3 regions of the Nonomuraea sp. NPDC049714 genome follow, and region 3 is predicted to be linked to each of the others. Evidence: riboswitches for the same ligand, from Rfam matches in the RefSeq annotation. Region 3 holds a riboswitch; each other region holds the start of a gene.

Region 1 (9,874 bases), 560 kb from region 3:
CATCCCCTTCCAGTACGCCACCGACGCCCAGTTCTTCGAGTTCGGCCGGGAGGAGATCAGCGCGGCCGAACGCACCACCCCCGAACGGTCCCGATCGGAGCGGCTGTGGGGCCATCCCGGCCTGCGCCCGGTCTCGGTCACCGGATCCCAGCCCGGCACCCCGTTGCTGGCCTACCGGTGGGCCGACACCGACCGCGCGCTGACGGACCAGCTCGACCTCGAGGCCGAAGGCCATGCCGGGACCGTGGAGCCCGGCCACGCGGCGGTGCGCTACACCAATCCCACCACGGGCGGCGACGTGCTGCCGACCATCCGGGTGGAGATGCACCGGATCCGGAGCGGCGCGGAGACCGCGCCTCGCCAGGAGGTCGGCTCCTCGGTGTACCAGGTCTTCGACGGCAGCGGGCGGGTCACGGTCGGCGACGTGTCCTGGTCGGTCACCCGGGGCGATCTGTTCGTCGTCCCGTCCTGGACGTCGTTCTCGGCCAGGTCCGAGGCCTCGGCGTCCGACTCCGACGCGGGCGCCCTCGATCTCTTCAGATTCAGTGACGGGCCGATCTTCGAGGCGCTGCACCTCGACCGCGCCCACGTGGAAGGACGGAACGCATGAAGCTCGCCACCATCCGCACCGCCGGCGGCGCCACCCGGGCCGTGCGCGTCGAAGGGGAGACCCTGGTAGACCTCGGCCTCAACGACGTCGGCGAGCTGCTCGCCCAGCCGGACTGGGCCGCGCGAGCCGCGCGGGCGACGGGAAGCACAGTGGCGAGCGTCGGTTACGCGCCGGTCGTCCCCCGCCCCGGCAAGATCGTCTGTGTCGGCCTGAACTACCGCAACCACATCCTCGAAATGGGCCGGGAGCTGCCGCGCCACCCCACGTTGTTCGCCAAGTACGCCGAGGCGCTCATCGGGGCCGACGACGAGATCCGGCTCCCGCCGGAATCCGGGCAGGTGGACTGGGAGGCCGAGCTCGCGGTCGTCATCGGGAAGACCGTGCGGCGCGCCGGCGAGACCGACGCCGTCGCGGCCATCGCCGGGTTCGCCCTGTTCAACGACGTCACCATGCGCGACTGGCAGTACCGCTCGGCGATGTGGCTGCAGGGCAAGACCTGGGAAGGCAGCACGCCGTTCGGCCCGTACCTGGTCACCCCCGACGAGCTGCCCGGCGGCACCCGGCCGTCGCTCACCCTGACCGGATCCGTCGACGGCGAGACCGTGCAGCGAGCCGACACCTCGGACCTCGTGTTCGACCCCGTCGACCTGGTGCGCTACGTCTCCACGATCGTCACGCTCAACCCGGGTGACGTCATCGCCACCGGCACCCCCGGCGGGGTCGGGCACGCCCGGAAGCCCGCCCGGTACCTCGCCGACGGCAGCGTCCTGACCACCGAGATCACCGGACTGGGCCGGTCCGAGGCCAAGGCCGTCGCCGAGTCGGTGGCCTGATGGCCGCGGGCAGGAGCCGCGCCGACAGCCTGCGCTGGACGGCCCAGGGTACCGAGATCTTCTTCGGCGCCCTGGACACCCTGCCGGACGACCGGCTGCTCCGGCGGACGGCGCTCGACGGCTGGACCGGCGGCCACCTGCTGGCCCACGTCGCCGCCAACGCCGACGCGCTGGTCAACCTGGCACAGTGGGCGCGCACCGGGGAGGAGACGCCGATGTACGCCTCCCCGGCGCAGCGTGACGCCGACATCGAGGCCGGTGCCGCCCGGCCGGCGGCCGAGCTGCGCGCCTGGGCCACGCGGTCCGCCGGCACGCTTCAGGAGCGGCTCGCCGAGCTGGACGAGCGGCAGTGGGCCCGTCAGGTCCGCACCGCCCAGGGCCGCACCGTCCCGGCCGGCGAGATCCCCTGGATGCGGGCCCGTGAGGTCATGGTCCACGCGGTCGACCTGGGCGCGGGCGTGGGCTTCGACGCTCTCCCGGCCGACTTTCTCGCCGCCTTGATCGGCGACATCACCGCCAAACGGTCCGGCGCCGGTGACGGCCCCGCGCTCACCGTCACGGCCACCGACCACGACGGCGAGTGGTCCACCGCGGGCGCCGGCGGCTCCATCCCGGTGACCGGCACCCTCGCCGGCCTCGCGGCGTACCTCTCCGGCCGGGGGACGGACGCCGTCACCGGCCTCGGCGGCCGACCGGCGCCGGAGCTGCCCCGGTGGCTCTAGGACCGCGTGCCGGGCTCACCGGTCGTCGGCGGCCGCCGCCCAGTCCAGCAGGGCCTGCGCGGTCTCGAAGCGGCGGCTGGAGTCGGTCTCGCCGAGGAGTACGCCGATGAGACGGTCGCCGTCGTGCTCGGCCGCGAAGGCGAGGGTGTAGCCCGCGGCCCGGGTGTAGCCGGTCTTCACGCCGAGGACGCCCGGGTTGCCGAGCAGCCGGTTGGTGTTCTTCCAGCTGTACGAGCCGTGCTCGGACGTGGCGCTGACCGAGTGGTAGCGGGTCGAGGTGACCGTTCTGAGGGTCTCGTCGTCCAGCAGCGCCTTGGCGAGCATCGCCTGGTCACGGGCGGTGGAGTAGCCGCCGCCCTGGTACGGCATGCCGTCGGCGTTGACGTACATGGTGTCGTTCATGCCGAGCTCGCGGGCGGTGGCGTTCATCTCGGCGACGAACGTCTTCACGCCCGGCCCGTAGGCGCGGGCGAGCGCGTGCGCCGCGTCGGCCCCCGAAGGCAGCATCAGCCCGTACAGCAGGTCCTCGACGGTGAGGACGTCACCCGCGCGCAGGTAGGCCACCGACGCCCCGCCTTGCGCGCCGTACCGGACGTCCGCAGTGGTGATCTTGACCTTGTCCGTCGGCTTGGCCTGCTTGAGCACGGTGTAGGCGGTCATCGCCTTGGTGATGCTGGCGACCGGCCGGCGCAGGTCGGCCTCCTTGCTGAAGCGCACCTCGCCGCTCTCCGCGTCCATCAGGTACGCGGCGCTGCCGAGCACGGCGGGAGCGTCGGTGACGGGGGATCGGGTCTGGGCGGCGGCCGTGGCGTCGGCGGTGACGGCAGTGGCGGCAGTGGCGGCCGGCGAGGCGGCCTGCGCGGCACCGGCGCCGACGGTCAGGGCGCCGGTGGCGACGGCGAGGCCGAGCAGGGCATGGCTGAGCCGGTTGGTGAGACGCATGAAAAAGGGTTGCTCCTAGCTTCCATACCGCCTACCGGGTTAGCTGACGGGTTCGGGCGTGGAAGTGCCCTACAGCGCGGACATGCGCTGATTCACCCCAGAAGAGTGGGTCCCCGGCTCCGCCTGACGGCGGATTAGGCGGCCGCGCGAAGGCACGGTCCGGGCAATGAACAGCAACGGCCGCATGTACGGGACCGCCGCTCGCAAGCCCCAAACGTAGCAAACGGGTATAAATCGGTCAAGAATCGTTATGATCGCCCGCCCACGAGGGAGTCGCACCCGGTGTACGGGGGGAACAGTGATCCGGGTGCCGGGCGAAGTCGATCACCCGGTCCAGCTGGGCCAGAGCATGCTCCAGCTCGGCCATCTTCGCCGCGATGCGGTCGCGCTCGACGGACAGGACGTCGAGGACCTCGGGCGTCGCGGTGCCGGCGTCGACGCAGGGCAGCACGCGCAGGATGGTCCGGGTTCCTGAAGCGCGGCGCGCGGACGGTGTACGCGACCGCCCGCCGCGTCGTACGGACAGCGGGGCCCGGACCGGTGCGCCGCTCAGAGCAGCCGGGGCAGTCCGTAGCGGAGGGCCCGGATGAGCAGGGACCGGGTGAGCCAGCCGAGCCCGGCGGTGAACAGCGGCGCCCAGAACAGCGGGCTGAGGGAGTAGACGATCACGAACACGAGCGGCACCCACGGCTCGTGCACCGCGCGGTACAGCAGGGTGGTCTTACGCAGCCTGATCACGCGGGCGATGTCGGGCAACGCGAAGAACAGCAGGACGGCGACGGAGGCCACCACGCCGCTGGTGAGGCCCTGCGCGATCGCGAAGCCGCCGACGAAGACCGTGGCCACCCACCACGCGATCTTCCTCAACCACGGCCTGCGCTGCTCGGGATCTGCCGGCACTTCGTCGTATGGGAGTTCGAGGGTCACCCGACCAGCGTAGCCACCCGGAGGTGGGGAGGCCGCTCCTCCCAGGTCACCGGTCGGCGTGACTTACCTGGACGGCCGTTTCTCGAAGCATGAGGGGCACCCCCTCGCCGCAGCGGTTCCAGCAGGCGCAGGCCGCGGCTCCTGCTGACCCTGTCGCTCGCGACCGCGCACGACCCTCGCCAGATGCGGGAGCTGTTCGGGGAGCACGGCAAGCCACAGGCGGCGAAACTCCCCTGAGAGACCTCCCGGAAGGGCCGTCCGGCGGCGCCTCACGCAGGATCGGGGCGCCTCCACAGGAGGATGGCGGACGCGTGTGCGGACCGGTGGTACGAGGGCAGGTCGTCGCCGGTCCAGTAGACCTCGACCTGCGGATCGTGCTCGCCCATCTCCAGCAGTTCGTCCTGCGCCTCCAGGGCGAGCTCCCAGGCAGGGACACCTGGGTCCACCTCGGCCAGATAGACGCGGCGCGGCCCCGAGGGGCCGGCACGCCAGGCGCGCCGGACCTCCACGACGCCCGCGTGCTCGCTCAGCGCGTCGACCGCGAGGTGGTCGGTGAGGTCGAACAGCTCGTCCTCCAGGTCGGCGAACTCGCCAGGGACGCCGTCCGTCAGGTCGAGCCCGGCGGGCACGCGTGCCGGCCGAGCCGCATCGGGGGAGAAGACGTGATCCGTCGCGGGTGTGCCGGCCGCGACCGCGACCGCGTCGGTGCCCGCCGGGTCACCGTCCGCGCCGAGCGCGGCGAGCATCTCGCGCAGGACGGCGACCTCCTCGGCCGTCAGCGCGACCCCGCCCGCCACCGCCGCCATGGTCACCGTGTCGGGCAGGTAGGACAGCTCACCCCTGGCCAGCATGGCGCGGACCCGGGTGATCAGCTCGTCGGGCACCTGACCGGCCAGGCGGAGCAGCAGCCTGTGCGCGCCGCTGTAGAGCCGCCACGCCCTCTCGTCCAGCTCGCCCCACTCGGCGCTCACGTCAGCTCTCCTCCATCACGATGATCTCATAGGACCGCGGCGCCTCCGGGATGACGCCCCGGACGACCATGTCCGCGGCCAGCCGGTCCGCCTCCTCGCGAAGCCGCGCGGCCGATTCCGGATCGTCGACCCGGCGCGTACGCGAGTGCGGTGGGAAGACGGACTCCTGGTCCTCGGCGAAGGAGGAGAAGACGGAGATGTCGCGCGCCTGCCGCCCGGTGAGCCGATAGACGACCAGGACCTTGCGGTCGCCGGCCGGATTCTCCGCCATGAACCGGATGGCCACCTCCAGCAGCCCGCTCACGCTCAGGAACTCCCGGGCGGTCCCGTGCGGGTGCAGCCGGGAGCCGTAGATGGGGGAGTGTACCGGGGTGATCCAGTCCCCCCGGTACGCCTGCACGGGGTTCTCCGGTGAGCCGACGCCGGGTAGCCGCGTCATCGCGTCGTGCACCATGTCGGCGTGCCAGCGCATCTCGTCCCACAGGCGTGGCGTCACCCCGTCGAGGTGCTCCTTCAGCGCGTTCCACGCTTCCCGCCGGTCCCTGCGCGCCTGTCTGAGCTCCCCGCCCGCCTGTCTCGCCTCTTGCGTACGGCCCCGCTCCTGCAGGCCGGCGACCCGCTGCTTGGCCTCGTCCGTACGGCGGACCGCGTCGACGTAGGAGCCGGCGAGCGGGCTCAGCGGCGAACGCGAGTCGAGGTGACCGTCCCCGACGTGCAGCATCGGGCGCAGCGCCATCGGCAGGGGCAGCGCCTTGGTGCCCGCGGCCAGGTTGTCCAGGTAGTCGCCGACCAGCCGGCCGGCCTTGTCCGCCATGCGGTGGCGGACCAAGGACTCCGACATTCCCGCGGTCCACAGCTGAGTGCGCGTCACGTTGTTGATGAGGTAGTGGCTGTGCCGGGTGTACACGGTCAGCGCCATCACATGCGCCGGTGACAACCGCTCGCCCAGCGCGCGCACCTCGGCCGGGTCCGCCGGGTCGATGCCGGAACGCCGCAGCCAGTTCGACAGATCCGGGTCGGTCACCTGGCCGCTGGCGAGCTGTGGCCAGAGGCGGTCGACGGTCTCGCGGACCTTGGGATGCTGCGTCTCGGAGAAACCGGCCTTGTCCGTGGCATTCGCGAAATATCGGTGCTCGTGTGGGAACATGCCGTCGGGCAGGATCTCGTGCCGCAGTGTGGCGAGATCGAGGCCGGGCAGGTCGCGGTAGAAGTCCACGGCCGAGGGCCGGGAGCCGGGGTCGAGCCTCATCCCGCCCACGTCGGCGATCTGCGCGCCTCTGGCGATCTCGAACAGGGAGTGGTCCAGGCCCGGCAGCATCCAGCCCATGAGCGCGCCGAGGAACCGCTCGGTCGTCGGACGCCCCAGGTCGAGCATCTTGACCGCGGTGAGCATCTTGGCCGTGGTGCCCGAGATCCCGTCCACCACGAGGAAACCCTCCCCGGAGACTTTGCTCGCCCACCGGGTCGACGTGGACTCGTGCGCGGTCGCGCCCTCCCTCCAGGGCAGCGGCGTGTCGGGGCCGAGCCCGCCGTCGACGTTCTCCTCCACCAGCGCCCGCTCGAATCTGCCCAGCGGCGCGCCCAGCTCTTCGTAATGAGCGGGTGTCGTATGGAGGCCGAGCCGCTGGATCTCCGATTCCGAGCGCTCGTTCCGGTTGTGCTGGCTGCTGACCATCTCGGCGACGTCCCGGGCGCCACGTTCCGACAGCATGCCGACGTTGCCCGTGCCGAACGGGTCGCGGGCGAAGGTGTAGCTGTCGTCCATGAACCTGGCCTCCAGCCGTCCGAGCAGCGGACGGTGGAGTCGCTCGTCCAACTGGTGGTGCGCCCGGCGTACCTCGGCGACGTCGAGACCGACCTCGCGAGCCCGATCCCAGGCGCCGGTGTCCATGATGCGGAGCAGGGCCTTGCCGAAGATGTGCGGGTTGTGGCGGTTGTAATAGGCGGCGTTGTAGACCGCGGTCACCAGTTCGCGGAGGTTGCCGTGGGCGAGCAGGTCGTCGACCGTCAGGCCGGCGCGCGTGCCCACCTGACCGGCGCTGGCCGGGTCGTCCTTGAAGAAGGGGCTCTCCGCGCGGCGGGCGAAGGCGGCGGGCGACTCGCCCGGTTCCCCCGGGGTGAGGGCCAGGAGGACGTCCCGCAGCTTGCTCAGCACCGTGCGGGCGGCGTCCAGGGTCTGCGGGTCGTTGAAGTAGTGGGCGCCCAGACGCCGCTCGAACTTCGTGGCGTCCGCCGACCAGCGGGGATCGTTGTAGAAGCGTTCGAAGTCGAACGGGACCCGCGCGGGAGCGCTTCGCGAGCCCGCCTCCTCCGGGGGCGAAGCCGGATCGCCGTCCGCTCGGGACGGCATCGGCGGCACGCTCGCGAGGGTCGGCGGCACGCCTGCCGGCGTCGGCGGGACGCCTACCAGGGACGGGGGCATGCCTGCCGGCGTCGGTGGCACGCTCGCGAGAGACGGCGGCACGCCTTGCTGGGACGGGGGCACGCCTGCCGGGGTCGGCGGGAAGCCTGCCGGGGTCGGTAGGACGCCTGCCGGGGGCGGTGGGACGTCGCCGGCGGCGGCCGGAGTGGTGCGGTCCGGCGGGTGCGCGCGAGGCGCGCTGTCTCCGGGCTCGGGGACGTGGCTGAGCAGCCGCTCGATCCGGCTGGTGGGGACCGGCTCGCTGAGCGCTCCCTGACCCCCCGCCGCACCGCTCTCACCGCGGCCCGCTCCCGGTGGCGGCACGTCCGGGGCAGCGCCCTCCGCGCCCTCCGCGTCCCCCGTGTCACGGCGCGGCGTGCCGCCGGACAGCGGGTCGCCAGGCCGCCGCACGCCACCATCGGCTGTCTGCTCAGTGGCGTTCCGGGACGCGGGGGCGCTGTGCTCGCGCGGGGGCGGAGGTGCGGGTTGGTCGAGGGGGCGCGGTGACGGATCCGCCGTGCCGCCGCGCTCGGCTCCGCGTACGGGCGACGAACCCTGATCCGGTACGGTGTGCGCCCCCGTCTCCCCCGGAACGCCGGGGCCTGACGGCCGCTCCGCAGGAACAGGAACCTGCGGGACAGCGTCCTGGCCGTGGCGCACCTGGCTCAGAGAGGTGCCGCCATCTGGGCCGGTCACGCGGGCGCCCGGCGAGGGACCGGGTGACGAGGTGGGAGAGGGAACAGCGCGGGGATCGGCCGAGGGGTCGCCGCCCTTGGGAAGGGTCGTGGTCAGGTGCTGGCCATCGGCGCCGAGGGCGCTGGAGGTCATGCCCTTGGCGAGGAGTTCCCAGCTGAAGTCGCCCTGGGCCAGCATGGTCCCAGCCGTGGTGAGCCCACCGGTCAGCGCGTCCTGGGCGGCCTGACCGTGGAGCGACGAGGTGGCGGCCGCCAGCAGCCGCTCGGCCGTGCTCATCTCCGCTCTGGTCAGCCCGGCGCGCAGCGCGGGTGTGGCCAGCCGGGTCAGCCCGCCGGACAGGAGCCCCATCGCCCCTCCCATGGCCCCGCCGCTGAGCGCGGAGATGCCGAGCTGCCGCAGGTCGAGCTCGTCCCTGCGTCCCTGGGGCAGCTGGGTGAGCTGGACGCCGCCGTCCATGGCGGCCACGACCCCGGCGAAGATCGCGATGTTGGCGAGCGTGCGTTCGGCGATCTGAGCGACGGTCATGCGGGCGAGACGCACCCGCGCCGGGATGATCGCCAGGGTGGCTCCGCCGCTGGCCAGCGAGGCGGCCAGCAGGTACGTCAGCTGCGCGATCAGCAGCCAGACGGTGAGCTCGATCATGTACTTGGCGCACTGGATCTGCACGCCGACGCCGTTGAGCGCGACGGCGGCGTTGACGAGGCGGTTCACCACGTCGGCGACCTGGGCGTCGGTGGCCTTGGCGACGTACTCGGCGAAGGCCAGGTGGGCGCTGCCGTCCCAGTCCGCGCCGATCTTGGCCGCGGTCCACGGCTGGTCGGCGGCGGTGCCCTCGACGAGCCGGTGAGCGGCGGACACACAGGCGTCGGCGAGTCTGAAACAAGCTGTTTCGTCCCCTTCGGGCCAGTCCATACCGACCACCCAGCCGACGTACCCCTTGGCCCAGTCAGGGACCAGGACACCGTCGAACCCCATGCGACGGTCAGGAACCGGCAGCGGGGGGACGGTCCGCCGCCTCGTAATTAGCCGCGCTGGTGTGCAGGCCGGGAGCGATCCGGTCCAGCGCGTCGATGTAGGACCGCAACGCGGTGAAGATGCCCGATTCGATCCCCGGCAGCTTCTTGGCGAGTTCCGCGCCGTACTCGTCGTCGCCGAGCGCCTTCCTGTCGTGGTCGAAGGCGGCTCGCAGGAGGTCGCGCACCTCCGCCGCGTTCCGCCGCTGTTCGTCGTAGGCGCGGGAGCCGCGGCGCAGCGCGTCGGGGCGGACGTCGAAGCCGTCCCGGGACGGCTCGGTCATGCGTCCCCGTCCACGGGGGGCGGCAGGAACGCGTCGAGGGTGACGCCTTGGCCGAACACCTCGTCGTAGGGCAGTTCCGCGGGCATGAGCGGTGCGATGAGCCGTCTGCGCTGCTCCGCGACGTCCGCGGTGGCCCGTGCGGCCTGCTCCATGATCGCGCCGGCCAGCTCAGACGGGGACAGGTGCCGGTACGCCCGCGGATGGAGCCGGATGTCGTGGAGCCGGCCCTGAGGACCCACCGTCACACTGATCATGCCGTCCGCGGACTGTGCCGTGGCCTCGATCGCCCCCACCGCCTGGTAGGCCGCGCGCGTGCCGGCGATCCGCTGATCGATGTCGGCGGCCAGCTCCTCGACCGCCGCTTGGAACTCGTTCACTCGGCCATCACCTGCCACTTGGTTAACGAATGACTCCTATATTGCCGCGTAGTTAGGCTGTTTGCTCAAATTCCGATTTGCTCAAATTCCGATCGTCA
Region 2 (9,874 bases), on a different contig from region 3:
GCACGAGGACGAGGCGATCGTGGCCCACCGGTGGCTGGCCGAGGTGTTCCAGCCCACGCTCGCGGCCATCCCCGCCGAGCTGCGCGGCAAGCTGGAGACCGCCCAGCTGTTCCACGAGATCCTGGACCACCGGTGGTACCTGTCGGAGGCGGCCGGGGGCGACGTCGGCCTGAGCGCGGCCGTCAAGTCGTACGTGGACAACGTGCTGGTATTCAAGCCCGACGAGAAGGCGCTGCTGCCCGCCGAGCCCACCGATCCGCAGATATGAATCGAATTCCGAGACCTCGCGAACTGTTCCCATAAATCACGGGATTCTGTATCACGGTGGGGTTTTTCTTCGCCTCAGCGATATACATCTCCATCTCTGTACGACTCCTGACAAGTTCCGGCATTCGGCACTCCTTTCGTCACTCCTAAGCTGTCCCAGTCCCAGGACGGCGAGGGAGGCCAGATGCTCGGACTAGACACCTGCCTGACCGCGGTCATGGCCATACCGGGAGCGCTCGACGCGATGCTCGTGGACCACACGAGCGGTATGGCCGTGGCCGTCAGCGGGCAACCGCACGGCGTGGACGCCGAGAAGTCGGCCGCGGCGCTCACCGAGACGCTGCGCGCCACCGTGGAAGGGCTGGCGCACTCCTGTCCGGGCGACACGGTCCGCGTCGACGACATGCTCATCACCACCGACAAGGGCCACCATCTGCTCCGGATGCTGGACACCCTGTTCGAGGGCCCGCTGGTGATCTACGTACGCCTCGACCTGGAGCGCTCGAACCTGGCCCTGGCACGCCACCGCCTGCGCGCCCTGTCCGACCAGTTGCTGGCGTGAGCGCATGCCACCGCTCGACACACTGCTGGCCGGCCTCGCCAAGGAGCGATCCACCGGCGCCCTGCGCGTGGGCAGGGCCGGCACCGTCTTCCTCGACGAGGGGCGCGTCACGTACATGGACTGTGCGCAGACGCCGGGCGTCGAGCGGCTGCTGGCCGCGCGGGGACGCGTGCCGGAGGCAGCGCTGCGCGCGCTGCGGGCGGACGGCGGCTGCGAGCGACTGCTCGAACAGGGGCCCGTCACCCTCGGCGAGCTGCAGTACTGCGTGCTGGGCGCCGTCCTGGACGCCGCGTTCTTCCTCCTGCCCACCACCGGGACCAGGCCGAAGTTCCGTCCCGGCGAGCGCCACTGGCTGGGCGGGCGGTGGTACTTCGACGTGCCCGGCCTGGTGCGCGAGTGCGCGCGCCGCCGCGCCCGGCTCGCCCAGATCTGGCCCGCCGCCGACGTGGACACCGCTCCCGTACGGCCCGCTCCCCGGCTGGCAGGACGGGGTGTGGCGCTCAGCGACGTGGAGTGGGAGGTCGTGGTCCGCGCCGACGGCGAGGCCACCTCGCTGGAGCTGGCCAGGCGGCTCGGCAGGTCCGGCTACTCGGTCATGCTCGCGGTGCGCAGGATGGCGGCGGCGGGCCTGCTCGACACGGAAGAGCCGGCCGCCGCGCTGCCCAAGCGGGACAGGCGGCCCGAGTCCCGGCGGGAGGCCGGCGGTCCCCGGCCCGCTGGGGCGCTGGGCCCGCAGGTGAACGCCGACCCGACGGACATCGAGCTGCTGCTGCGGCTCAAGAAGGCGCTGGAGGAGCTGTCGTGAGGTTCCCCTCACGCAAGAGGAGGCCACCGGTGGAGCTGCGTGACGAGGTGCGCAAGGAGATGGTCCTCCTGCGCGAACGCACCCCTGACGTGAGAGGCAGCGTCGCCTCGACCGTCGACGGACTGACGATCGCGTGCGACCTCGTGATCGACGGCGGCGAGCAGGTCGCCGCGCTGGCCTCGGCGCTGCTCGCGATGAGCAGGCGCATGCTCGCCCTGGCGGGGAGGGGCGAGCTGGAGGAGACGCTCATCTCCGGCTCGGCCGGCCACGCCGCCTTCTACGCGGCCGGCCCCACCATCGTCCTCACAGTCCTGGCCGAGCCCGGCGCGAACCTCGGGCTGCTCCGGCTGGAGGGCCGCAAGACGGCGTCCACGGTCGCCGCGGTCGCCCGACACGTTCATTCCCGATCGGAGGAAGCATGACCAGCATGGACATCTCGCTCAAGGAGATGATGACGATCGACGGCTCGCTCGGGGCCGCGATCGTCGACCACGGCAGCGGTATGGCGCTGGGCTCGCTCGGCAGCTCGAAGGACCTGGATCTCCAGGTCGCCGCGGCCGGCAACACCGAGGTCGTCAAGGCCAAGCTGCGGACGATGGACTCGCTCGGGCTCAAGGACAGCATCGAGGACATCCTCATCACCCTCGGCGGCCAGTACCACATCATCCGGCCGATCTCCGGCCGTGGCGGCAAGGGCCTGTTCCTCTACCTGGCCCTTGACCGCAACCGGGCCAACCTGGCCATGGCCAGGCACCAGCTCAAGACCATCGAGGAGAGGCTCGAGGTCTGACAGATCGCGGCGGCTCGCGTCCGGGCGCGGCGGGCGCGAGCCGTCGTCACAAACCTACGCTTTTCCGGCCGAATTTGAGGTCAGCTTCGTGATGGAACCGGCGATCTCCGGCCACAGGGGCTGCGGCAGGTCGTGCCCCATACCGGGGAGGACCAGGAGCTCGGCTCCCCGGATGGCCGCCGCGGTGGCCTGGCCGCCGGCGAGCGGAACCAGGGGGTCCGCGTCACCGTGGATGACCAACGTGGGCACGTCCACCCCGCCGAGCGGCTCGGTCCTGTCGGGGGAGGCCATGATCGCGGCGAGCTGCCTGGCGGTGCCCGCCGGGTCGTGGCAGCGGTCGTAGGCCAGGGCGGCCAGCCGCAGGAAACGCTCCCGGTCGAGCTCGAAGCCGGGCGAGCCGATCACCGCCCTGTTCGCCAGCGCCTGGGCCAGCACCGCCTCCCGGTCGCCGGCCGGCGGGGCGAACAGCACCGCGCCGGCCGCCTCGGTGGGCGGGGCCGCCGACGGGCCCGTGGTGGACATGATCGAGGTGAGGGTGAGCACCCGTTCGGGGTGCCTGAAGGCGAGGGTCTGGGCGATCATGCCGCCCATCGACGCGCCCACCACATGCGCGGCGGGCCAGCCGAGCACCTCCATCAGCCCGGCCGCGTCGTCGGCCATGTCGTCCAGCAGATACGCCGAGGGCGTCCCCGGTCGGGGGACGCCCTCGGCGTGCAGATGGGTGGACAGGCCCGCGTCGCGGTTGTCGAATCTGACGACGTGATGACCCTGCTCGGCCAGTAGCGAGCAGAATTCGTCGTCCCAGTGGATGAGCTGGGCGCCCAGCCCCATGATCAGTAGGAGAGGGCGCCCGCCAGGCGAGCCGAAGCTCTCGTAGGCCAGTTCGATGCCGTTGACCGATGCACGCGAGATCACAGATGACAATTACCGTCAAACGCTTCTGGCGTAAAGCCAAACCCAAGGGCGGCGGGGGACGGCGGAGGTCGGCGGGGGTCGGCGCAAAGCCATCCCCAGGGGGCGGCGGGGGGTGTCGCGTGCGGTTGGGGCTGGGTCAGCGGGTCATGAGACGGCGGATGCGGTCGCGGCCGAGGATGGCGCCGCCGCCGACGAGGGCCAGACCGCCGGCGAGGGCGGCACCGGTGACGCCGCTCGGCTCTTCGGTCGCGGCCGCGGCGGCGGGGCTGGAGGGGCCGGCGTACGCGGTCGCCTTGACGGAGACGGCGGGGCCGCCGGAGCCCGAACCGGCGCGGGCGGAGGCGTCGGCGAGAGGCTTGCCCTCCACGACCTTCGGCTCGCCCTTCTCGATCTTCTTCTCGGCCAGGATCTGCGGCGGCTTGGCCGGGTTGGCGTCCTTACGCGACCAGGCGCCGGTCGAGAAGGCCACCGGGTGGTTCTTCTTGCCCACGCCCTTGCCCCACTTGGTGATGACGTACTCGACCTTGATGTGGCCCTTGCCACCGTTGTTGTCGACCATCAGCGTCCGGGAGTTGAACGTGCCACCGGTCAGCTCGGCGAAGGTCTTGGAGTCCAGGTCCAGCATGACGCCGCTGCTGGAGGGAGCGCCGGGGCCACGGTCACCGACGAAGAACGGCATCTTCTTGCCGTTGTAGACCACGTAGCCCTCGGTCAGCAGGGGCCAGCTGGGGCTGGCGGCCATGCCCTTCTGCATGGGCTTGCCGCTGGCGGGCAGGCCGGTGTCGCCGGCGCGGCCGGAGTTGTCGTCCCAGAAGTACGAGGCCGTGGTCGAGCCCTTGAGCAGGACCTTCTGAGTGTCGTCGACATCGGCGTGGGCGGCGGGGCCGGCGCCGAAGGTCAGGACGCCGGCAGTGGCGGCGCCGGCGAGCAGGGTGATGGAACGCATGCCGAAGCGAGCAGACATGAAAAAGGGAATCCTTCGTTAGGTAATGGGGAAGCGCGCGCTCGCTTGAGGGCGTAGCCGGGCAGCGAAAGGCCGACGGACGCTACGCGGAGCGCGGAGAAGCTTGGGGGAAGTCGCCGCTCAGTGGGCGGCTGGTGACGTTACGCGGGCTGGGGGTACGCGGGAACGGAGCACAGGTGAGTTCGTCCTCTCCATCTCGCCTACCGGGTTAGCTGACGGGTTCGGACGTGGAGATGTCCTACCGGCCGCGAAGGCCGGATTCACCCCAGGAGATGGGTCCCCGGTTCCCGCGGAGGCGCGGGATTCGGCGCCAGGCGGCCGCCTCTTCCTGTTGAAGGGCCAGGTCACCGCCTGGTAACGCCACTCAACTTATAGGCCAAACCGGACAAACGCAAAGCAAATGCCATGAATTGGTTGAAAGATCTACCTAGGAAGGTCAAGAAAAAGGGGGGTACGGCATGCCGTACCCCCGCGAAATCCCCCGATTCAGCCGCCGCTCTTACGCCTGAACGATCGCTTGCTGGCAGCCGGCCCGTGTGCTCCGTGGATCTTCGAAGCGTCGGCGCCCCTGCCACCCGCACCCGTGTCCGCCTGCTGGTTGCGCTTGCGATCCAGCGCCTCGCGGAACTTGCGCTTCATCTCGTCCTCGGGGGTTTCGCTGACTTCCGGCTCCGGTGATTCCGCCATGAGGACCTCCTGGTGTTGGGGACATACACAGCTTGGCATGACGCTCCTTACAGCGCGAAACCGGGGATCGGCGATTCCGGGTCACAGCGGCGTGGAGCAGGTGCCCGAGCGGATGAAGGCCAGGCCGTCGTAGTCGTCCGCGAGCACGGTCGGAGCGAAGCGGAATTTGTAGGTGAGACGGTTGACCACGGCTCCGTAGGCGCGCACGTGCAGACGGCTGCCGAGCCAGCGCGCCACCCCCTCCGACCGCTCGCCGGTGCGCAGGTCCAGCAGGTGATCGTCCGGGCAGGCGGCGGCCAGCCTGGCCTCGACCATCGTGGCGTTGTCGACGCTCGGCACCCGGTTCCGCACGGGCGGCTTGCGCGGGTCGGGCTTGCCGAAGCGCATCCGCCTGGCCCTGAACTCCCCCTCGCCCATGAGCAGCCCCAGGGCGTAGTAGGCGGCGCCGTGCCGCTGCCGCAGGTGCCGGCCCATGGCCGGGACGGGGCCGCCGCCGTGGTTGCCGGACATCACATGGCCGTTGTGCGCCCACACCGCGACCTTCACGGCGGGATCGCCCAGCAGCCGGTCCACGTTGTCGGCGAGAAACAGGTCACGGACGGCCCCGACGGTCTGCTGCGGGTCGGCGTGCCGCATCGGCCGGGACGCCAGGACGGCGCTCTGCCGCAGCGTCCTGGCATGCGCGATCGCCTCACCCGCCGGTCCGGGCCCGGCGGCGAGGAAGTCCTCCAGGCGGCGGGCGGCTGTCTCGACGGCCGGGTCCAGGGGGCCGTCCACCCCCAGCCGGGTCTGCCCGAGCGCGGCCAGCGGCTCCAGGAACGCCGGGGCGACCTCCCCCAGGTATCGGGCCAGCCACTCGATCGAGGCCGCCGGATACTGCGGGTCGATCCCGGCGAAACGCACCTTACGCTCCGGGGGCGCGGCGCGGTTGTACTCGCGCATCCACTCCACCACCCCGAGCATCTCGCGCGTGTGCCAGGTCCAGAAGACCATCCCACCCAGCGCCTCGGCCGCGTCGCCGGTGCCGTGCAGCACGTAGTCGTTGACCGCCTCGGCCGCGGAGACGCTGGCCTCCATCGCCAGCACGGTGAAGCCCAGCTCCTCCACCAGGAAGCGCAGCAGCCGGTGCTTGAGTAGGAAGAACTCGCGGGTGCCGTGGGTGGCCTCGCCGAGCCCCACCACGCGCACGCCGTCCAGAGCGGGCCGCAGCGGCTCCAGGTCGGCGACGGGCGTGCCCGGCTCCAGCGCGGCCAGCCGGATGGCCCGCCCCGCCAGCCAGCCGGTCAGCTCTTCCGGGACGGCGACAGCGGTCATGACTTCTTCGCGCCGCGCCGTACGGCATCGCCCAGGAGCACCAGCCCGAGCAGGCCGAGGACGAGGCTCAGGGCGGTGTGCGCGCTGCCGTCGAGCCAGAGATGCAGCAGGCCGAAGTGCCGGTCGAAGGAGGTGGCCACCAAGCCGCCGAACCCCTGCAGCATGAGAAAGAAACCGAGAATCCCCATGGGCTACACCTTGCCATGGCGATGTCGGCGGCACAGGCGACCAAAGTATGCCCACAGCCGACCATCGAACGTTTCTTATTGCCGCCCAAGAAAGTGCGGATCATTTTTCTTACGGCAAAGATCCACACAGTCCGGAAAACTCGTACTATTTCTGGCAAAGCACCGGAAACGAGGCGAGGGCATGACAGGGGACGAGCAGCTTCCGGCACACATCGATCCGACCGTGCCCAGTGTCGCCAGGATGTACGACTACTACCTCGGCGGGAAGGACAACTTCCCGGCCGACCGGGAAGCCGCCGAGCAGATCATCCAGCTGGGCCGCCAGATGGGCTCGGACATCAGGGAGGTCGCCCTGGCCAACCGCGGGTTCCTGATCCGCGGCGTACGGCATATCGCCGAGTCCGGGGTGCGGCAGTTTCTCGACCTGGGCACCGGCCTGCCCACCCAGGACAACATCCACCAGGTGGTCCAGCGCGTCACGCCCGACGCCAGGGTCGTCTACTCCGACAACGATCCCATCGTGCTGGCCCACGCGCGGGCCCTGCTCGCCGACAATCCCGGCACGGTCATCGTGGAGGCGGACGTACGCGCCCCGGAGGCCCTCCTGGTGGCCGCCGCCGGCCACCTCGACTTCACCCGGCCCGTGGCGGTCGTCATCGCGGCGGTGCTGCACTTCCTGCACGACGACGCGGAGGTGGCGCGGATCATCGAGACCCTGCGCCGGCCGCTGGTCCCGGGCAGCCACCTGATGGTCTCCCACGGTTACATCGAGACCGGCCAGGCCGACAAGGAGGCAGTGGACGTGGTGCGCGACGTCTACCGGCGCAGCACGTCCGGCGCGATCGCGTGGCGTGACCGCGAGAGCATGCTGGGCTGGTTCGAGGGCCTCGAACTGCTGGATCCGGGCGTCGTCCCGGCCCAGCGGTGGCGCAACCCCGACGAGGACCCGTACGGCTGGCCCGGCCTGGCCCGCGGCGGCGTGCTGGCCGGGGTCGCCCGCGTCGCGTAGCTGTTCACCCGCACGGCGAGGAGAGAGCGCATGTTCCAGGTGGGGGCGGTCACCGTCACCGAGATCGTCGAGACCCGGATGTCCGTCCCCGTCACCCTGGCGTTCCGGGGCCTGAACGGCGAGAACCCCGCCGACCTGCGCCCCCGCTTCCCGGCGGCCCTCTTCGACCAGGCCGGAGACCCGGTGCTGGTCTTCCGCAGCCACGTCCTGCGCACCCCGCAGAGCGTGATCGTCCTGGACACCGGCTGGGGCAACCACAAAGAACGCCGCCTCGACCCGTACGGCCACCTCCTCGACACCGGCTACCTGGACACCATGACGGCGGCCGGCGTCGACCCCACGGACGTGGACTACGTCTTCTGCACCCACCTGCACCAGGACCACGTCGGCTGGAACACCCGCCTGGTGGACGGCGCCTGGGTGCCCACCTTCCCGAACGCGACCTACCTGTTCGTCCGGCAGGAGTACGAGCACTGGACCACGTCGGCGACCCCCGGCTCCTACGGCCACGACTCCTTCATCGACAGCGTCCTGCCGGTCGTCGAGGCCGGCCTGCACCGCCTGGTCGAACCGGGCCACGCCATCGACGACACCGTGCACGTCGAGCTCCTGCCCGGCCACACCCCGGGACACAGCGGCCTGCACGTGACCTCGGGCGCGCAGGAGGCGGTCTTCACCGGCGACCTGTTCCACATCGTCCACCAGTTCGCCCGCCCCGACTGGCACATCGTGGTCGAGCACGACGTCCAGCAGGGCGCGGCCACCCGCAGGGCCTTCGTGGACCGCTACACCGGCACCGGCGTCCGCGTGGTCCCGGCCCACTTCAACCTCCCGGCCGGCGGCTACCTCGAACCCCACGGGTTCACCGCCGGTTCCTGACCTCAGATCGGCGGCTGGGGATCGTACTGGATGTACCGCCGCACCTCGCGTGCCCGATCCACCCCGGCCAGGCGGCTCACCAGGTGGAGCGCCATGTCGATGCCCGCCGACACGCCCGCCGAGGTGATGATGTCGCCGTCGTCGACGTACCGGTCGTCGGGCCGGACCTCGATGCTCGGGTCGAGCTTCCCGAGCAGGTCCAGGGAGCCCCAGTGGGTGGTGGCCGGGCGGCCGGCCAGCAGCCCCGCCGCGGCGTACACCAGTGAGCCCGTGCACACGCTGGTCATCAGCGAGACGCTCGCGCGCTGCTCGCGGATCCAGGCCAGGTGGGCGTCGTCCTCCAGCAGCGACCGGGTGCCGAACCCGCCAGGGTGCAGCAGCACGTCCAGCGGGCCGACGTCGGACAGGCCGTGCTCGGCGAGCAGGCGCAGTCCCTTGGCCGCCCGGATCGGCCCGGCCTCGTGGGCGAACGCGACGACCTCGGCCTCGGCGGGGTGCGACTTGGCCCAGGAGGCCAGCACCTCCCACGGGCCGACGGCGTCCAGCTCCTCCATGTCGTCGAACAGCATGATCCCGATGCGCATCAGTGACTCCTCACAGCTTGGAAGTGACGGCGGTACTGGCCCGGTGTGACGTCGAGGGCCCGCCTGAAGGTGCGGTGCAGGGTCTCGACCGTGCCGAACCCACAGGTGCGGGCGATCGAGTCGAGGGTGGTGCCGGTGGTCTCCAGCAGGCGGCGGGCCGCCTCCAGCCGGGCCGCCTCCACGTACGCGCCGGGCGTGCGGCCGGTCTCGGCGGCGAAGACGCGGGTGAAGTTGCGCTCGCTCATGCCGGCCCGCCGGGCGAGCGCCGGAACGGTCAGGTCCGCATCGGGATGGGCCGCGATCCAGGCCGGCAGGTCGCGCAGCGCCTCCCGGACCGGCCGCTGCACGGCCAGCTGCGCGGAGAACTGGGCCTGCCCGCCGGGCCGCTGCACGAACATCACCAGCATGCGGGCGATCCGCCGCGCCGTCTCCGCGTCCAGGTCCTCCTCGACCAGCGCGAGCGCCAGATCCATCCCGGCGGTCACCCCCGCCGAGGTCCACACGTTCCCGTCCTGCACGAAGAGCGGATCGGGGTCCACGATGACGGCCGGATACAGCTCGGCCAGCAGCTCACACCCCGACCAGTGGGTCGCCGCCCGCCGCCCGTCCAGCAGCCCGGCCGCCGCCAGCAGGAACGCCCCCGTACAGACCGACGCCACCCGCCGCGCCCGCCCCGCCGCCTGCCGAATCCACCCGACCAGGGCCGCGTCCCCGCACGCCTCGATCTTCCCCCGCCCACCGACGACGACCAGCGTGTCGATCGGCCCGGCGTACTCCCCGACCGTCGCGGTCGGCTCGACCACCACCCCACCCCCGCTCCGCACCGGCCCCGCCTGCGCGGCCACGATCTCCATGCGGTACGGCCCGGCCTGCTGGAACACCTCATGCGGGCCGGTCAGGTCGAGAATCT
Region 3 (9,874 bases):
TGGACGCCGCCCGCAGCCGGGACGCCGGCGGCACCGGGCTGGGCCTGGCCATCGCCCGCGACGTCGCGATCGCGCACCGAGGGCAGATCTGCGTGGAGGACTGCCCGGGGCACGCCCGCTTCGTGCTGCGGCTCCCGGCCGTGTGAACCCGTCACACCCCGTCCAGAGTCGCTCTACCCGATCCCCCCGGAAAGTTAATGACGGGGACGCTGCCAGTTCAACCGGTCCCTCTAGCTTCTGGGTGCAACCCGGAGCACTGAGGAGACACGTTGCGAGTCCTGGCCGTAGTTCCCGCCCGCGGAGGTTCGGCGGGCGTACCCCTGAAGAACCTCGCCCCGGTGGGCGGTGTGCCGCTGGTGGCCCGCGCGGTGCGCGCCTGCCTGCGCGCCGAGCTGGTGGACGAGGTCGTGGTCAGCACCGACCACGCGGGCATCGCCGACGCCGCCGCACAGGCGGGGGCACGGATCGTGGACCGGCCCGCGGAGCTGAGCGGCGCGACCGCGTCCAGCGAGTCCGCGGTGCTGCACGCCCTCGACTCGCTCGACTCGCCCGGCGAGGAGCCCGAGGTCGTCGTGCTGGTGCAGTGCACGAGCGCGTTCATCGACCCTGAGGACCTGTCCGCGGCCGTGCGCAAGGTGCTGGACGGGGAGGCCGACGCGGTCTTCTCCGGCATGCCGACGCACGAGTTCCTGTGGACGACGACCGGCGAGGGGATCAACCACGACCCGTCGCGGCGCCCGCGCAGGCAGGACCTCGAGGCGCAGTTCCGGGAGACGGGCGCGTTCTACGTCATGCGCACCGCGGGGCTGCGCGAGAACGGCCACCGCTTCTTCGGCGAGATCTCCGTGCAGACGGTGCCGTCCCGGCACGCCGTCGAGGTGGACACCCCCGAGGACCTGGAGATCGTCCGGGCGCTCGCGCCGTTCGTGGACGCGCCCGAGCCGATCGACGTCGACGCCGTCATCACCGACTTCGACGGCGTGCACACCGACGACCGCGCCTACGTCGACTCCGACGGCCGCGAGATGGTGCTGGTCAGCCGCTCCGACGGGATGGGCGTGTCGCTGCTGCGGCGGGCCGGGGTGAAGGTGCTGGTCATGTCGACCGAGCACAACCCGGTGGTGGCCGCGCGGGCGCGCAAGCTGGGCGTGCCCGTGCTGCAGGGTCTGGCGGACAAGCGGACCGTGCTGCGCGACTGGCTGACCATCGAGGGGCTGGACCCGGCCCGCGTCGCCTACGTCGGCAACGACGTCAACGACCTGGGCCCGATGGCCGAGGTCGGCTGGCCGGTCGCGGTGCCGGACGCGCACCCGCGGGTGCGGGCCGCCGCCAGGATCGTGCTGTCCAAGGCGGGCGGCGAGGGCGCGGTGCGCGAGCTGTGCGACCGGGTCGTGGCGGCCCGGCCGGTGCCCGAGGAGGCGGCGCCGGAGGCCACCAGGCCCCGGTTCGGCCCGGTGCGGATCGGCGACGTCCCGGTGGGCGACGGCGAGCCGGTGTACATGATCGGCGAGATCGGCATCAACCACAACGGCGACCTGGACCTGGCGCGCCGGCTCATCGACGTGGCCGCCGACGCGGGCTGCCAGGCGGTCAAGTTCCAGAAGCGCACCCCGTCGATCTGCGTACCGGTCGAGCAGCGTGACCAGATCAGGCAGACGCCGTGGGGCGAGATGACCTACCTGGAGTACAAGGAGCGCACCGAGTTCGGCCACGACGAGTACCGGCAGATCTCCAAGTACTGCGACGAGCGGGGCCTGCACTGGTTCGCCTCGCCGTGGGACGTGCCGTCGGTGGAGTTCCTGGAGGAGATGGACGTACCGGTGCACAAGGTCGCCTCGGCCAGCGTCTCGGACCACGAGCTGCTGCGCGCCCTGGCCGCCACCGGCAAGCCGATCATCCTGTCGACCGGCATGTCGACGCTGTCGGAGATCGACGCGGCCGTGAAGATCCTCGGCACCGACAATCTGATCATGATGCACGCCACCTCCACCTACCCCCTGCCGCCGGAGGAGGCCAACCTGCGCACGATCACCACGCTCAAGGAGCGCTACGGCGTGCCGGTCGGCTACTCCGGGCACGAGCGCGGCCTGCAGATCTCCCTGGCCGCGGTCACGCTGGGCGCGGTCTGCGTGGAGCGGCACATCACGCTCGACCGCACCATGTGGGGCTCGGACCACGCGGCCTCCCTGGAGCCCGCCGGGCTGGAGCACCTGGTGCGCGACATCCGCATCATCGAGCAGGCCATGGGCGACGGCGTCAAGCGCGTCTTCCCGGGCGAGGAGGCGCCGAAGGCCCGCCTGCGGCGCGTGACCGTCTGACCATCCGACCTGTCCGATCTGTCCGACCGACCCTCCGGCCTTTGCGGGCGCGTCCCGCGTGGAGACCATATTGATCACTCTCTCGGTCGTCGTGCCGGTGCGCGACGGTGAGCGGTACATCGCGGACGCGCTCGCCTCGCTCTGCCGTAACGCCCGGCACGACTTCGAGTTCATCGTGGTGGACGACGGGTCGGTGGACGCCACCGGCGACATCGCCGACGACTTCCGCGCCGGCCTGCCCGGCCTGGAGGTGCTCCGCAACCCGGTGCCCCTGGGGCTGGCGGACGCCCGCAACGCGGGGCTGTCGGCGGCGTCCGGCCGGTACGTCACGTTCATGGACGGCGATGACTGGCTCGCCCCCGGCTATCTGGCCCGGCTCGTCGAGGCTGTCGACGGGCTCGGCTGCGACTTCGTACGCACCGACCACGTACAGGTGGAGGGCCGTAAGCGGGTCGTGCACCGGGCCCCGCTGGCGCGGCGGGGCTCGGTGCACGACCCCCGGGAGGCGATCCTGCCCGCCGGGGTGCGGACCATGGTGGACTACCCGTACGCGTGGGCGGGGGTCTACCGCCGCTCGCTGGGCGACCTGCTGCACTTTCCCGGCTCGCTGCACACGGCGGAGGACCGGCCGTGGATCTGGCGGCTGCACACGCAGGCGGCGTCGTTCGCGGCGGTGTCGCTGGCCGGGGTGTTCTACCGGCGGCAGGTCTCCGGCTCGCTGACGCAGGTGGGCGACGAGCGGCAGCTGCACTTCTTCGACGCCTTCGAGCTGGTGTTCAAGGACCTGGAGGAGAAGTTCCTGCCCAAGGCGGTGCGGAACTTCTGCGCGCTGCTGGCCCACCATCTGGAGCTGGCCGACCGGTTCACGCCGGAGCTGCGGGCCCGGTTCGAGGAGCGCGGCGCCCAGCTGGCAGGGGCGCTGCCGCCCGCGATGGTGGCCGAGGCGGTGTCGGGGATGTCCGCCGAACGCGAGGCGGTGCTGCGGGCGCTGCTGCCCGGCCTGCCCGCCGATTCCCGCAAGCGCCGTGTCCAGGAGGACCTATGACGACCGTCTTCTACGCCTCGACCCTGTTCGGCGCCATGTCGCTGGCCGCGGCCATCGACGACGGCCGTTTCGGCGCGGGCCGCAAGGTGCTGCTGGTGTCGAACAACGCGGCGATCCCCGAGGTGGCGACGCCGCTGGACGCCGCTCCCGGCTTCGCGGTGCTGCGCTCCCGCTTCGACGAGGTGCACTCCTGGAACGACCTGATCTACCCGCTGCACCCGTCGGACTGGCGGGCCAGGGTGATCGAGGTGCCGATGCTGGAGCGCCTCGTCAACGCCCGGCTCGGCCTCGGCACGGTGGACGAGCTGGTGCTGGAGTCGATCGCGGTCGCGCCGGCCCGCACGATCGCGGGCCTGGTGCGCGACTGCCCCATCACGGTCTACTCCGACGGGCTGATGAGCTACGGCCCCACCCGCGACCCGCTGCCGGCCGAGATCTTCCGGCGCATCACCCGCCTGCTGCACCTCGACCTGGTCCCCGGCCTGACGCCGCTGCTGCTCACCGAGTACGACGTCCCCGCCGCGACGATCCCCGAGGTGGCCTTCCTGGCGGTGGTGGCCGAGGTCGCCGCGACGGCCCCGGACATGCTCGCCGCCGAGGCGATGATCCTCGGCCAGTATCTGTCGGCGCTGGAGATCGTCACCCCGCAGGAGGAGGCGGACCTGCACGAGGCGATGCTGCGCGGCCTGGCGGCCCGCGGCCACAAGAGCGTCGTGTTCAAGCCGCACCCGGCGGCGGGCCGCAGGCACACCCAGCTTCTGCGCGCCGCCGCCGCACCGCTGGGCGTGCGGCTGCTGGTGGCCGGAGAGAGCGTGCCGGCCGAGGTCTGCTTCGCCGCGCTCCGCCCCGAGCTGGTGGTCGGCTGCTTCTCCACCGCCCTGGTCACGGCCGGCCGCTACTTCGGCCTCCAGGTGGCCACGCACGGCACGGAGCTGATCCTGGAACGCCTGACGCCGTACGAGAACAGCAACAGGATCCCGGTCACCATCGCCGACGCCCTGCTCCCCCGCTTGGGGGCCGACGGCGCCATCGACCGGCCGGCGGAGACGGACATCCAGGCGCTGGTGAGCGCGGTCGGCTACTGCATGCAGGCGGACGCCTACCCCGGCCTGCGCCCGGACTCGATCGACTTCGATCCGCGCTACTTCAAGCGCAGGCGCCTGGAGGCCCTGGAGCTGCTGGCGCCGCCGGAGCCGAAGCCGAAGGCCATGAGCCGCTTTCGCAAGCGGCTCAGGTCGGCCCTGTGACGTCACGTTCTCAACTGCGCGCCTTCGCCTTCAGGATCTTCGGGCAGCGTTGTCAGGTGCGCACCTTCAGGTAGCGGCGGACCCGCCGGCCGGCGCGCAGCATGGTCGGCGGGATCTCCACCCGCAGGCGGGCGCGGCGGCGGGCGGTGGCGTGCTCGGCCCCGTCGAGCAGCGACCTGGCGGGCATCCGGGGCCGGGAGATCACCAGCCCGGCCAGCAGCCCCGCCCAGTCGTCGCGCCCGCTGGGGTGGAAGTAGTTAGCGGCGCACCACGCCGGCTCCGCCTTGCGGAAGTCGCCCTCGGCCAGCTCCTCCAGCGTGCCGAGCAGCCCGCTGCCCTCGAACACCACGTTGATCATCTGGGCGCTGACGCCGAAGTCGCTGAGCACCAGCAGCGGCACGTCCTGGGCGATGGCCTCCAGCGCCGCCGTGGAGCTGACGGTGACGAACCCGGCCGCGCGCGAGAGCTGGTCTTGCATCGAGCCCGCCTCGAACCGCAGCCTGCCCGGCTCGCCCAGCTCGCGCCAGAGCCGCTGGTAGTGGTGGCGCTCACGGTGGGTCTGCTGCTCGTCCTCCAGGGCGCGCAGTTTCACCACGACGTCCAGGTCCGGCCGGCGCTCGGCCAGCTCGGCCAGGGAGCGCAGGATGCGCTCGCGGTCGCCGCGAGCGCGCGGCACCTTGGCCTGGGTGGCGAACACCACCCGGTTCCCGCCGGCTCGCGCGGCTTCCGGGCGCAGGAACGGCAGCCGGGCCAGCCCGACCGCCCCTCCCCCGCCCAGCCGGGAGGCGATGGCGGCGAACTCGGTCACCTCACGCTCGCTGTGCACCACGAACAGGTCGCAGCCGCTGCGGAACAGCCACGCCTTCTCGGTGGCGGGCACCGAGATGCCGGGCAGCCCGGTGACGAACACCGGGCGGGGCCGCAGCCCCTGCAGCACCTCGGCCACCAGCACGTCCACGACCGGCCCGGTACAGGCCACCAGGATCACGTCGGGACCGGACCGTTCGGCCAGGCGGCGCACCGCCCGCGCCGACAGCACCGGCGGCGGAGGACGCTCGCCGACGGCGGCGGCGATCTGCGCCGGCGACGGGGCGATCGGGGTGCGCACCACCACGAGCTCGGTCTCGCAGCCCGCCGGCAGGTCGCCGAGCAGGCAGGCCGCCCATTTCAGATACGAGTCGGAGTCGGCGACCGCCAGCACTCTCACTACCCCGTCACTCCTGTCACTTGTGTCACTTGCGTGAGATGCGAGCGCAGCGCGGGAGCCGCCCTGCTGGTCCACCATTCGTCGGGCACGTCGACCGGCTCCACCGTGACGCCGCGCGGGCCGAGCAGCACCCGCAGCGAGGAGATCGCGGTGGAGGGCAGGCTGACCACCCGCTGGCCGGCGTCGAGGCCGCGCAGGGTCAGCTCGGCGGGCACACCGGGCTCGTGCACGGTGATGCCGGGACGCTCCCGGATCAGCGCCAGGTCCACCGGGTCCTCCCGGCGGTGCGGATAGTAGGCGAGCGGCTCCTGCTCGGCCAGGTCCATCAGCCAGCGCAGGTAGCGGTCACGGCGTACCAGGCCGTTCTTGACCAGGGAGGTGCCGAGGACGACGGTCCGCTCGGCGGGTCCCGGCTCGGCGAGCGGCTGCTCGCGCAGCCAGCCGAAGTCGTGCCGGACGAGCTCGACGCCCGCCCGCTCGACGGCGCGCGCCAGGTCGTCGGAGACGGGCAGCGCGGTGAACACCGTGACGCGCCCGAGGCGCAGCCGGGCGGCCGCGGCCAGCCCCAGCGCCGCACGGAGCGCTCCCGGCTCGGCTCGCGCGCGCAGCAGCGGCCGGTACGGTCCCGCCGCCAGCAGCTCCAGCAGCCGGATCGTGGCCAGCCCGTCGTCCACGACCACGATGCGGCCGGGAACGGAGGTGAGCCAGCGCAGCTGCACCTTGCCGGAGAAGGCGTCGCCGACGGCCCGCAGGCGGTGCGGCATGCGCTCGCGCGGCTCGGCCAGCTCAAGGCCCTCGGGCAGGGTGAGGTGGCGCAGCTCCCGCCGGGTCGCCTTCAGCGCCCGCAGCTTGGCGCGCGGCACGACCGCGGTGGCCGGCCCCAGCACCCCCGCATGGTGGGCCTCGATGGCGCACAGCATCTGGAGCGGGGACTCCACCCAGGCCGACGCCTGTTTGACCACTTGTTCTCCCAGCCCTGTGAAAGCCCGTTCAGGACCGCTTCAAGCTAGCCCGGCCTGCTTAAGCCGTCAGAAACGGGACGTGAACAATGGAGGGTATGAACTCGCTACGGCTTTATCGAGACGGCGTAGAAATCCCGCAACTCGGCTTCGGCGTCTGGCAGGTGCCCGACGACGAGGCCGAGCGGGCGGTGACGACCGCACTGGAGATCGGCTACCGTCATATCGACACCGCCACGCTCTACCGGAACGAAGAGGGCGTCGGGCGCGCGGTCCGCTCCTCCGGGATCCCGCGCGAGAAGATGTTCATCACCACCAAGCTGTGGAACTCCGACCACGACCGGGTGCCGCAGGCCTTCGACGAGAGCCTGGCCAGGCTCGGCATGGACTACGTCGACCTCTACCTCATCCACTGGCCGGCGCCGAAGCAGGACAGGTACGTGCAGGCCTGGCGTGAGGTGGAGAAGATCTACCGGGACGGCCGGGCCAAGGCGATCGGGGTGTCCAACTTCACCGTCGGGACCCTCACCCGGCTCATGGACGAGACCGACGTCATCCCCTGCATCAACCAGATCGAGCTGCATCCGTACTTCCAGCAGAAGCAGATGCGCGAGTTCCACGACACGAACGGCATCCTCACCGAGGCGTGGAGCCCGCTCGGCCAGGGCAAGGGCCTGCTGGAGGAGCCCGCGCTCGCGGTGCTGTCGGAGAAGCACTGCCGCACACCCGCCCAGATCGTGCTGCGCTGGCACATCCAGCTGGGCAACGTGGTCATCCCCAAGTCCGTCACCCCCTCGCGGATCAAGGAGAACTTCACGGTGTTCGACTTCACCCTCGACCATGAGGACATGGCGGCCATCGGGGCGCTGAACTGTGGCAGGCGGCTCGGCGCCGACCCCGACCAGCTCGGCTGAACCCCCCAGATACCGCATGAGCCTGTAAATCAGTACGCTTCCGGCGTGAAACTACTGAATTGGGGCATTGCGGCAACCGGTGGCATCGCGCGGACCGTGGGCGCGGTGATCGCCGCCGAACCGGGGATGCGGGTGGCCGCCGTCGGCTCCCGCGACCTCGGCCGGGCCAAGGAGATGGCCGCGACGCTGGGCGCGGAGTCGGCCTACGGCTCCTACGCCGAGCTGTGCGCCGATCCCGGGGTCGACGCCGTCTACGTGGCCACCCCGCACGCCCAGCACCTGGAGGTGGCCGAGGCCGCGATCGCGGCGGGCAAGGCGGTGCTGTGCGAGAAGCCGCTGGCCGCCACCATGGCCGACGCCGAGCGGATGGTACGGCTGGCGCGCGAGGCCGGGGTCTTCCTCATGGAGGCCATGTGGATGCGCTTCAACCCGCTCATCCAGCTGCTGGCGGCCGACACCCGGTTCGGGGAGATCCGCTCGGTGCAGGCCTCCTTCGGGTTCGCGCTGCCCTACGATCCCGCGCACCGGCTGTGGGCGCCGGAGCTCGGCGGGGGCGCGCTGCTGGACCTGGGCATCTACCCGCTCGGGCTGGCCCAGCTCTTCCTCGGCATGCCGTCGAGCCTGACCATGTCGGGCTCACTGGCGCCCTCGGGGGTGGACGCGGAGGCCGGCGGAACGCTGGTCTACCCGGACGGCAGGCGGGCCCTGGTGGACTGCTCCCTGCTCGCCTCCTATCCCAACTCCGCCAGCGTGGTGGGCACCGGGATGCGCGCCGACATCGAGACCCCGTTCTGGGCGCCGCGGCGGGTCGTGCTCAACGGGCCGTCGATGGAGCCGGAGGTGCACGAGCTCGATCCCGCCGACAACGGCTACGCCGGGGAGATCCGTGAGGTCAGGGACGCCTTGACCGAAGGGCGGACCGAGAGCGCGATCATGCCTCTTGACGAAAGCCTTGCCATGATGGGGCTCCTGGCCGACGCTCGCCGGCAAATCTCCTAGCTGGGGGTTTATGGACTTGTAATCCTCTTGCCGTTTGTATTACCTTGTGGGGCATTCGCGGCATACGTCCGGTTTGTCCGTTCGTTGCCGAACCATCGCACTACACGTTCACAGGACCGTCCTGTGACCGCTGAATCCGCCTCAGGGCGGAACCGGGGACCCAGTCCTTTGGGGTGAATCGGCGCCATCGCGCGTCGTAGGGCAGCTTCCACGCCCGAACCCGTCAGCTAACCCGGTAAGCGGCATGGAAGCAAGGAGTAAACCCCCTCGATGGCGAAGCACAGTCTTGCTCGTGCCCTGAAGACCGAACACCTCCGCGCAGCACTCGGCGCGGCCATCATCGCCACCGCCCTCGGCACCGCCACGGTCCCGGCGTACGCCAACCCGGGATCCACCGCCCAGGAGACCCAGCAGACCCGGCAGAACAGGCCGGACGACGCCAACAAGATCAACGTGACCGCCTCGCAGGTCCTGGAGCTCGCCAGGCAGCAGGTCGGCACCTCGGAGAACGCCCGGGGCGGCGGCACCAAGTTCCAGCAGTGGTACGCCCAGTCGCCCCGCGCCATGGAGACCGTCAGGCGTGACGGAGGCAACCCCTCCGCCTACCTGAACGCCGCCTGGTGCGCGATGTTCGTCTCCTGGGTCGGCGAGCAGACCGGCGCCCGTCCCCAGGTCGGCTGGGACGCCTACACCGTGACGCACGCCAAGTGGTTCAGCGACAACGGCCGCTGGGGCACGGTCCCCAAGCCCGGCGCCGTCGTCTTCTTCGCCTGGAACGGCAGCAAGAGCATCAACGCCATCCAGCATGTCGGCTTCGTCGTCAAGGACAACCGGGACGGCACGATCTCCACGATCGAGGGCAACACCGGCAACGGCGCCGTCGAGGAGCGAGTCCGTCCGAAGTCCCAGGTCGTCGGTTACGGCTACCCGGAGTATGCCGCCTGATGGCGAGCACCTGACCCCGCCGGGGTTCACCCGCCATGGGAGCGCGCATCCTCGCCGAGGGTGCGCGCTCCCGGCTTTTCCGACAAGATCCCCGTACACGTGTCGATCCGCCCGCCGCCGGTTCGACGCGTCGACGAGGAGGCTCACAGAGGGCCGTCCGGAGGAGGAGATCCCGCCGTGAAGTTCATGATCGTGGGCAAGGCCAACGAGGAGACCGAGGCCGGCGTGCTGCCCAGCCCG

Evidence for each region. A riboswitch is a leader RNA that binds a small molecule or an ion and turns the genes downstream of it on or off. The one in region 3 is predicted to bind cyclic di-AMP.
Region 1: another riboswitch for cyclic di-AMP. It lies ahead of ACIBQX_RS01135 (D-alanyl-D-alanine carboxypeptidase family protein); the one in region 3 lies ahead of ACIBQX_RS03695 (CHAP domain-containing protein).
Region 2: another riboswitch for cyclic di-AMP. It lies ahead of ACIBQX_RS15325 (hypothetical protein); the one in region 3 lies ahead of ACIBQX_RS03695 (CHAP domain-containing protein).

The regions. Positions count from the first base shown of each region.
Region 1 is NZ_JBITLM010000001.1:208,282-218,155, reverse strand. Features, by position in the region: gene ACIBQX_RS01150 (cupin domain-containing protein) at 1-610, shown strand, start outside; gene ACIBQX_RS01145 (fumarylacetoacetate hydrolase family protein) at 607-1,443, shown strand; gene ACIBQX_RS01140 (maleylpyruvate isomerase family mycothiol-dependent enzyme) at 1,443-2,165, shown strand; gene ACIBQX_RS01135 (D-alanyl-D-alanine carboxypeptidase family protein) at 2,181-3,107, opposite strand; cyclic di-AMP (ydaO/yuaA leader) riboswitch at 3,121-3,258, opposite strand; gene ACIBQX_RS01130 (hypothetical protein) at 3,346-3,558, opposite strand; gene ACIBQX_RS01125 (hypothetical protein) at 3,657-4,034, opposite strand; gene ACIBQX_RS01120 (hypothetical protein) at 4,304-5,005, opposite strand; gene ACIBQX_RS01115 (hypothetical protein) at 5,007-9,077, opposite strand; gene ACIBQX_RS01110 (hypothetical protein) at 9,085-9,399, opposite strand; gene ACIBQX_RS01105 (YbaB/EbfC family nucleoid-associated protein) at 9,396-9,776, opposite strand; gene ACIBQX_RS01100 (nitroreductase family deazaflavin-dependent oxidoreductase) at 9,872-9,874, opposite strand, start outside.
Region 2 is NZ_JBITLM010000003.1:432,406-442,279, forward strand. Features, by position in the region: gene ACIBQX_RS15295 (DUF4032 domain-containing protein) at 1-268, shown strand, start outside; gene ACIBQX_RS15300 (roadblock/LC7 domain-containing protein) at 452-829, shown strand; gene ACIBQX_RS15305 (MarR family transcriptional regulator) at 834-1,634, shown strand; gene ACIBQX_RS15310 (roadblock/LC7 domain-containing protein) at 1,664-2,056, shown strand; gene ACIBQX_RS15315 (hypothetical protein) at 2,053-2,424, shown strand; gene ACIBQX_RS15320 (alpha/beta fold hydrolase) at 2,479-3,339, opposite strand; gene ACIBQX_RS15325 (hypothetical protein) at 3,476-4,303, opposite strand; cyclic di-AMP (ydaO/yuaA leader) riboswitch at 4,486-4,623, opposite strand; gene ACIBQX_RS15330 (DUF5302 domain-containing protein) at 4,790-4,990, opposite strand; gene ACIBQX_RS15335 (erythromycin esterase family protein) at 5,072-6,304, opposite strand; gene ACIBQX_RS15340 (hypothetical protein) at 6,301-6,492, opposite strand; gene ACIBQX_RS15345 (SAM-dependent methyltransferase) at 6,674-7,501, shown strand; gene ACIBQX_RS15350 (MBL fold metallo-hydrolase) at 7,532-8,380, shown strand; gene ACIBQX_RS15355 (DJ-1/PfpI family protein) at 8,383-8,964, opposite strand; gene ACIBQX_RS15360 (GlxA family transcriptional regulator) at 8,964-9,874, opposite strand, start outside.
Region 3 is NZ_JBITLM010000001.1:769,382-779,255, forward strand. Features, by position in the region: gene ACIBQX_RS03655 (sensor histidine kinase) at 1-146, shown strand, start outside; gene ACIBQX_RS03660 (N-acetylneuraminate synthase family protein) at 270-2,318, shown strand; gene ACIBQX_RS03665 (glycosyltransferase family 2 protein) at 2,389-3,363, shown strand; gene ACIBQX_RS03670 (polysialyltransferase family glycosyltransferase) at 3,360-4,610, shown strand; gene ACIBQX_RS03675 (DUF6716 putative glycosyltransferase) at 4,663-5,817, opposite strand; gene ACIBQX_RS03680 (hypothetical protein) at 5,817-6,779, opposite strand; gene ACIBQX_RS03685 (aldo/keto reductase) at 6,875-7,690, shown strand; gene ACIBQX_RS03690 (Gfo/Idh/MocA family protein) at 7,736-8,689, shown strand; cyclic di-AMP (ydaO/yuaA leader) riboswitch at 8,808-8,946, shown strand; gene ACIBQX_RS03695 (CHAP domain-containing protein) at 8,960-9,634, shown strand; gene ACIBQX_RS03700 (YciI family protein) at 9,821-9,874, shown strand, end outside.